Regions from separate parts of the Paenibacillus sp. G2S3 genome, predicted to be linked through region 1. Evidence: riboswitches for the same ligand, from Rfam matches in the RefSeq annotation. Region 1 holds a riboswitch; the other holds the start of a gene.
What was found. Region 1 has a riboswitch for preQ1 ahead of queF (preQ(1) synthase). Riboswitches for the same ligand answer to the same signal wherever they lie in the genome.
Positions count from the first base shown of each region.

Region 2: it holds a riboswitch for preQ1, as region 1 does, so the genes downstream of both, QNH28_RS06240 (queuosine precursor transporter) here and queF (preQ(1) synthase) in region 1, are expected to answer to the same signal.

Region 1 is NZ_CP126095.1:3,653,946-3,658,377, forward strand. It holds gene queE (7-carboxy-7-deazaguanine synthase QueE) at 1-564, opposite strand, end outside; gene QNH28_RS15870 (6-pyruvoyl trahydropterin synthase family protein) at 521-1,003, opposite strand; gene queC (7-cyano-7-deazaguanine synthase QueC) at 1,003-1,665, opposite strand; gene queF (preQ(1) synthase) at 1,695-2,168, opposite strand; PreQ1 riboswitch class I at 2,331-2,374, opposite strand; gene QNH28_RS15885 (ATP-binding cassette domain-containing protein) at 2,698-2,952, opposite strand; gene ymzB (protein YmzB) at 3,016-3,354, shown strand; gene murB (UDP-N-acetylmuramate dehydrogenase) at 3,415-4,326, opposite strand.
Region 2 is NZ_CP126095.1:1,402,060-1,406,491, forward strand. It holds gene QNH28_RS06235 (methyl-accepting chemotaxis protein) at 371-2,059, opposite strand; PreQ1 riboswitch class I at 2,402-2,447, shown strand; gene QNH28_RS06240 (queuosine precursor transporter) at 2,458-3,171, shown strand; gene QNH28_RS06245 (AMP-binding protein) at 3,363-4,432, shown strand, end outside.

The DNA of each region.
Region 1 (4,432 bases):
GTGAACGTTTTTTGCATAATCAAAATCTGTCTCATCAAACACAACGACTTTAAGACTGTGCGTAGAACGGCCTAGATTCTCCATCTTACGCATGATGTTATCTAGCATTTCCCAATTCGTCGTCATCCCTGAGCTTGGTGGCTTCGGACTGATTGTCAGCACATCCACGTCATTGAACCATTCCTGCCATTTACTGCCCTGAGTTTCTATAGCCGCTTGTATCCCTCGTTCATGAAGCAGGTTAATAAAAGTGCCCATCCCTTCACCAATCAAAGCAGGATTTCCACCTGAAATCGTAACACAATCGAAATTATCTCCAGCTATAGCTAAAAGTTCATTCATAATTTCATCCGCTTCCAGCATTCGAACCTTATCCTTAGCAGTACCATCCCAAGTAAAAGCGGAGTCACACCAGCCACAGCGATAATCACAGCCATAGGTGCGGACAAACATCGTCTTCACACCAATTACCGCACCTTCACCTTGAATGGTCGGACCGAACATTTCAATTACAGGAATCTTACTCACAATCACAGCCTCCATACAAGCGGTAAGATGGCCCATCCTCAGGGATATCCTCTGCCAGCACCTCTGCCCAGGAGGTTGGTGTCTCCCACAGCTTTACAGCGTACAGCGGCAGCCCCGCTTGCTTAAGCTTGTAGGCAATATATGAAGACATATTCTCAACTGTGGTGCGGAAAGACAGCAAGGCTACTTTGGAACCCGTATTCGTTAACGTCTCTAACACTGGCTCATTTCCCATAGCGAGAAAAGCATGATCTAGACGGTCTACAAGGCTTTGTTGCACTGTCGTCTTGATATCGCTAAAGTCAATAACAAACCCTTCGTCTGAGTGGCCTTCCGTAGCCTCTGGTTTGCCCTTAAGCACTACTTCGAGCTTATAAGTATGTCCATGCAGGTTGCTACATTTCCCTTTGTGACCAATTAATTGATGGGCCGCATCGAACGTAAATATTTTGCAGACTGAAACCTCGTTAAGCATTAAGAACCGGCCTCCGTTCTCTCCGCCTCATATTGCTCAAGACCACGTTGACGTAATAGACAAGCTGGACAAGTTCCACAGCCACTACCAATCACGCCGTTATAACAGGTCAATGTGTGCTCGCGAACGTAATCAAAATAACCCAATTCATCAGCCATCTTCCACGTTTCTTTTTTATCCAGCCACATCAGTGGAGTGTGTACCGCAAACTCATAGTCCATAGACAAATTCAGCGTAACATTCAATGATTTCACAAAAACATCACGGCAGTCCGGATATCCACTAAAGTCCGTTTGGCAGACACCAGTGACGATATGGGAGTAACCCAACTGCTTAGCTAATATTGCGGCAAAAGATAAAAACAACAAATTCCGTCCATCCACAAATGTACTAGGAAGCTCATCACCTTCGCCAGCTACAATATCAATATCCTGTCGGGTTAATGCATTTGGTGCCAGCTGATTCAGCAGCCCCAGATCAAGGATATGCTGTTTCACATTAAACTTAGCTGCTATTTCTGTTGCAACTTCAATTTCTGCTGCATGACGCTGATTATAATTGAAGGTAACTACCTGTACTTCTTCAAATTGCTTCAAAGCCCATACCAGGCAAGTGGTGCTATCTTGTCCACCGCTGAATACGACGAGTGCTTTTTTATTCATCTTAATCTCTCCTTATCAACTTGTTGGGATTAGCGGTTGTCCACTTTTTCCGGATAGAGGTCGTGATTGATTAAGCGGTGTTCCGCCATCGCCTCATACTTCGTACCCGGTCTTCCATAGTTGCAATAAGGATCAATAGATATGCCTCCACGCGGAGTGAACTTGCCCCACACCTCAATGTAACGTGGGTCCATCAGTGAGATCAGATCATTCATTATAATGTTGACACAGTCCTCATGAAAGTCACCATGGTTACGGAAGCTAAACAGATACAGCTTTAATGATTTGGATTCCACCATTTTCTGCTCAGGTATATACGAAATATACAGTGTGGCGAAATCCGGCTGGCCTGTTACAGGACATAAGCTCGTGAACTCAGGACAGTTAAATTTAACAAAATAATCACGCCCTGGATGCTTGTTATCAAATACCTCTAAAATGTCTGGATCATAACCAAACTTGTACTGCGTTCCCTGATTACCTAGCAATGTAACTTCTTGCATTTCCTCTTTCAATCTTCCTTCTGACACGACAAAAAACCCCTCTCTTTTCCTTCGGCCTTGGCCGGTAATGGAAAGAAGAACGAGATTTCGAAAACTTGGCTCCACTAAGAAGAAACGGAAGCAGCGTCCAGGTTAGGACAGCATCCGCTTATACGAATTAATATACTCTTAGTTTTTTATAGAGGGAGTTCGCGAACCTCTCCTGCACAATCCGTGCAGACTTCTCCTTAAAGCATATTGCGTCTTGAACTATACCATGGGCGACCTGCTTCTGACAAGTTCTACTCTGTCCGTCTTCCAAATCCAGACCGATAGCACCGCAATCCATAAGAGTAAAAGAAGACTTTCTACGAGTAAAAAACCTTCTCCATTAAGAATGCTGTTCAAATTCTGGGCGATTTCAATACTTGGCAGAATAGCAAAGATCGGATAAGTCCACTCTGGAAGAGCGGCGTATAAAGTAGCTACTAAGAAAAAACAACCATAAAAGCGGAGCTGATGGCTGAACCATTTTTGGAGGAACTTACTTTTAAACCTCAGCTTTTTCCTTGTCTAACTCCGCATATACAGATTGGGAAGCTCGAAAACTACACCAATTTGGGCGTAGTTTCTTTTTATGACGTGAAATATTCATGCCATTAATTAAAATTTCTCCGCTTGTAGACTGAAGAAGACCCGTCATCATGCGCATCGTTGTTGTCTTCCCACCACCATTAGGACCTAGAAATCCAAAGACCTCACCTTCCTGTGTTCTTAAACGATGAGATGTGGAAAAAATATGGATTCAAATCCTAAGAAAAGGGTAACTTAAACATAATAATCTTCGAGGTAAGGGTGGGATCATCTTATGGAACAAAGCAGCATACAGAAACTTATGGACTGGATTAACAGTCATGTGAATGAAACTATTGTTATTGAAAAGAAAGAGCTTCGAGATCTGGATAAAATTCATTTTAATCTAGAGGCCGTTGAGTTTCGGAGTGCGGACGATGTTATCGATGACTATCTAGGGAGTGCCTTAATATTAAAAGGATTTGGCAGCACTTTAAACGCCGATGGTGAGTTAGTATCACTGCCACACTCTACCTATGACTTAGCTATTGACGGGCTACGAATTGAGGACATAGGTGATCGCAAAGCGGAAATCACTACAGATAGAGCTAAATACACCCTCTCAGTAGATTAAACAATAGGTGATGACAGTAAAAGAGCCCACAGTAGGCTGCGGGCTCTTTCTATTTATAGGTTACTCTTCCCCAATAATCTCCACTTCAGTTTCCAGCTCTACTCCGAATTTATCCTTTACAGTCGCTCTTACATGGTGAATTAGCCCAATGTAATCGCTGGCAGTTGCATTATCAGCATTCACAATAAATCCTGCATGCTTCTTGGATACCTCAGCACCACCGATTCTTGTTCCCTGTAAGCCACTCTCTTGAATTAACTGACCTGCAAACCGACCTGGAGGACGTTTAAAGACACTCCCACAGGAGGGATACTCAAGCGGTTGCTTGGATTCACGCAGGTAAGTAAGTTCATCCATTTTCGCCTTGATGTCTGATGCATCACCAGAAGTCATAGCAAATTTGGCCTCAAGCACGATGTATTCACCGCTTGCGAACACGCTTTTTCTATAACCCCATTGCAGCTCATCCCCTTGCAGAGTCACCAATTGCCCGCTCTTAGTTATAGCCAGCGCACTGTGCAATACATCTTTCACTTCTCCGCCATAAGCACCTGCGTTCATGTATAACGCTCCACCAACCGTTCCTGGAATGCCACAGGCGAACTCAAGACCCGTAAGTTCCATTTCCAGTGCATATCGGGATACATCTATAATCTTGGCGCCGCACTCCGCATATAAGAGATTGTCACGAATCCCCATTTCGGTTAGTCCTGCCGTTTGCAGAACGATCCCACGCACACCGCCATCACGGATAATCACGTTTGACCCGTTCCCAAGTACCGTAAGGGTGATCCCATTCTGTTCCGCATATGTAACGATCTTTTGAATTTCATCATAAGTAGCTGGGGCTGCCAAAATATCAGCTTTACCGCCCATTTTAGTGTACACGTGATCTTTTAAGTTCTCATGACTCTTCACTATACCTGCAGTCATTAATTGTTGCAGGTCATCTTGAATTTTGTCAATATTCATGTTTCATGCTCCTTTAACCATGTATAAATGATGGTCCTTGATCTATTTTTAGTAGTAGTATCATGGAATTGTAGGCAACCACAACTGTAACAACGAACAGGCTCCC
Region 2 (4,432 bases), 2.3 Mb from region 1:
CCAGAGTTGCTATTTGCATAAAATAGGCTTAATTTGGGCTGATTATTAGGCAATAGCGCCTCTCAGGTCCGAAAAAGCTCCAAAATGGCAATTCTTCAGGTAATAGCGGCATCTGAGTCCGAAGCCAGCCCCGAAGCGGGAACTCTAAGCAAGAGAATCGCGCAAGCGAGCCCCGAAGCAATAGAACTGCACAAAAGAGCCCCAAATCGAGAACCCTAAGCGAAAGAACCGCGCAAACCATCACCAAAGCGCAGACTCCACCAGAGTTATGTCAATGGAACGACCATACATAGGCACAATACAGTGCCTAAACAAAACAACCCGTTCAACACTTTCGTGTGAACGGGCTGTTTTTATTTAAGCTTAAGCTTTAGATCTTAAATTGTTGCACAGCTTCCTGAAGCTTTTTAGCCTGCTCATATAGATGTTGCACGGTTACTGCATGTCCTTCAAGCTCTATACGTTGGCGCTCCGAGTTCTCGGATAGTGTGTCCGCACTTTCTTGCGACCTTGAAGTGATTTGTGCGGTTTCCTCGACGGAAGCACTAACTTCTTCCGTACTTGCTGAGATTTGCTGCGTAGCCGCAGATACAGATTGAATATTCTGATTGATGCTCTGAATCAGGATCAGAAGGTGATTGAAGGCATCGCCCGCTTCTGCCACCTTGCCTACCCCGGAGGCTACCTCAGAATTCACATGGTTCATCTCAGTAACGGAGCGATTCATATCTTCCTGAAGTCCGAGTAGGAAATCACGGATCTGCTCATTCGCATTACGGGATTGTTCGGAAAGCTTGCGTACTTCTCCGGCAACAACGGCAAAGCCGCGTCCATGTTCTCCTGCACGTGCTGCTTCGATCGAAGCATTGAGCGACAGCATTTGGATTTGCTTCGTAATTTCAGTAATACTGTGAACGACTTCTCCGATCATTACTGAACGTTCATTCATAATTTGTAATTGCTCCAGCGACTGCAGGGAGGCACGTTCAACCTGGCGCATTTGCAGAACAGCGCTTTGAGCAATCTCATTACCGCCACTCGCTTCAGCGGAAGCTTCACTGATCTGCTCAGTGACTTCGGTGGCTGCTGAAGCAATATGCTGAATGCCGAAATTGATTTCTTCCATAGCTTTTGAATTATCCAGAGCGCTGCTTGCGATGGTCGTACTACCTTTGCCAATTTCTACAACAGATGTACTAGAGTGGTCTGCCATTTCATTTAGGACCTCAACACGTTCTCTTAAAGAATTGGAATCGGTGACCACAGTATTTGAGGTGACGAGTACATGTCCGATCATTTCTTTTAGGCGCAGGGTCATCGCTTGGAAGCTTCTGGATAGCTGAGCTACCTCATCACTGCCTTTAACCGTTAATTCCTCTGTGAAATCTCCCTCTGCGAGACGGGCACTGTAAGCTGCAAGCTTTGAGATAGGACGAGTAATCCGCATACTCATAAACCAGGCACCAGTTGAGCCTATGATCAGCGTTAGCAGAGTGATCCCGGCACTGGTCCACAGAATACTGTCTGTTTTTTCTTGAATAAAGCTTACATCACTGCTGATTCCGATAACCATCGTACTTCCGGGAATACCGATATAAGCTGACTTATGTACACCATGCGAGTCCTTGTATGTATCGCTTAGTCCACTCTTTCCTTTAAGTGCTTGCTGCATTGCAGAGGATACCTTAACGATTTCCTCCGGCTTTAATTTTGCATCATGATCTACGGACAGAACTTCAGCTTCCTTGCCTTTTAGATTGAGTAGAAAAATAGTCTCAACCCCATGCTGCTTTCTCTTATCCTGAAAATAGAATTCAAGATTGGTGGCTGCTTGTTCGTTCTTCTTTAGTGCTTGCTGAGCGTGCATTGTATTTATATTCTTATATACGTCCTGAGCAGCTGCAGTTAGAATTTGATTGATTTGTGGCATGACATAGCTGTTGAAAATACTGGTGGATATAAAGTAGAAGCTGGTACTTAACAAAAGCGACGTGAGTAATAAAACTACAAATAATAAACGCGTAAATCTGCGACTGATCGACTGCTTGAAACGAAACATATTGTTCTCCCCCTTTTTATGGGCAGCGAAGCCCCATTTCTTTATATCCCTACCGACTGCTAGTGACTGGCAACCTGCAATATATTCCATAGTTATGTAATATATCAACTAAATGGATCGGGAATGAAGTGTTTGATACTATTCTATATAATTAACCTCTGGATGAATAGTGAAAGTTTTAGTTTATAGAGCATATTTTTCTGAAAAAGATGAATTATTACCGACACTTTTATTTTTAGTTAATAAAAATGGGTATAAATACCCATTCCATAAATGATTTATTTTTATAGATTGTTTGGCGACAGTGTGATAGAGTATTAATGTTTTGTTCCAAACTTAATGTAATCCGCGGTTCGTAACCATCCCGCGTAAACAAAACTAGGAGGAGTTAAAGTAATATGTTTAATTTGTTGTGGGGAGTTTTATTTGTTGTTGTTAATTTCGCTTTTTTTCTACTCTGTTACCGCCTGTTCGGCAAAAGTGGAATGTATGCCTGGGTAGGTATCGCTACTGTAATTGCTAACATTCAGGTAGCTAAGACGATTGCTATGCCATTTGATATCGTGATGACACTCGGAAATACGATGTATGTCACTTTGTATATGACCAGCGATTTGCTTAATGAGAAGTATGGCAGAGCGGAAGCACGTAAAGCAGTCTGGTTTGGTTTCTTCACCCTGCTTATGACGACGGTCATTATGCAGATGGTACTAGTCTTTAAGCCGCAAGAGACAGATATCGCTCAGTCTTCTTTGGAGACGATCTTTGGGCTGATGCCTCGGCTAGCTTTGGGGAGTCTTACTGCTTACTTCATTAGTCAGTTCCTAGATGTTCGGTTGTACTCCTGGATTCGCAAATATTACAGCACTTCAAGTCAGTTGTGGATTCGTTCCAACGGCAGTACGATGATTAGTTCTTTTGTGGATACACTAATCTTCTGTACCATTGCATTTGCTGGGTTGTATAACTGGAGTGTGTGGTTTGAAATTTTGCTTACAACGTATCTAGCGAAATTCTTACTAACCGCATTAAGCACACCTATCTTATATATCGCCCGAACTTTTACTTTTGCTGAAGATGGAACACCATCATCTGCTCATAAAAAGGATTAAACAACAATACAGCCAGCGCGTACCGATCATAATCGATGCGCGCTGTTTTATTTTTCCAGTCGTAAGAGGGCTAATCGTTCCATAAAAAAGTGTACATAAAATTAATATAAAGCTAAAATAAGCTATCAGTCTGATCGAAGAGAGTGTACATAATCGGTAGTCACAGAAATTAAGAACAGGTGTGATGAAGGATGAATCTAGTAGTTCCTATATTGCGTCATGCAGCACAGCAGCCCGACAGCATTGCCTTAACTCATGACTATGTCAGTCATACCTATTCAACCTTAGTACAAGCGATGCGGAGAATCGCGAATGGTCTACAGCAAAAGGGTCTGAAACATGACAAAATCGCCATTTTATCAACGAATCGCATTGAGTTTGTCGAGGTTTTCTTGGGGGCTATTTATGCGGGCTGTGTTCCCATTCCTTTAGATCCCAAGTGGAGTGCAAATGAACTGCAGGTTATTATAGAGCAGTGCCAGCCGGCAATGATTTTTGCCGAGCCGGAAGCTGCAAAGAATTTGGTCTTCAAGGATCAAGCGATCCCAACACTAACTTTCTCAAAAGATCGAACAGATTCCTATGATCAGTGGCTGGATGCGCTGAAGCCAGAAGCTGAATTGGATGAGACGAACGAGTTATTATTTATCGGGTTTACTTCAGGCACAACTGGGCTACCCAAAGGATATATGCGTACCCATTTATCGTGGTTAAAGAGCTTTGAGGTATCGAGTGCTGCCTTTGAATTGGACTCTATGAAGGATGTTTTAGCACCGGGTCCGTTTGTGCATTCGCTGTCCTTGTTTGCTGTAATGCAGAGTCTGTATGGTGGAGCAAACTTTCATATTACGCAAAAATTTAGCGCCACACAGGTGTTAGAGCTGTGCAAGCAGATTCCGGGTGTGGTGTTGTTTGTTGTACCGACAATGCTTGAATCCATGATGCAGCAGGCTCTTCCTGGGCAGACGCAGATTGATGCGATTATTAGCTCAGGTGCAAAGTGGTCGGAGTTGTCCAAAAAAAAGGGCATAGAAGTGTTCGCTGGAACGCGTCTCTATGAATCCTATGGTTCCTCAGAAGCGAGTTATATTAGTTATTTGGATGTTCTGGAAGAGCATAATCCGAACTCTGTAGGCAAGCCCTATCCCGGAGTGCAAATTTCCATTCGTGATGAAGAGTTCCGTGAAGTCCCTACGGGGGAGATTGGGCAGTTATATGTGCGAAGTGATATGATATTTCTAGGCTACCATCAATTGCCGAA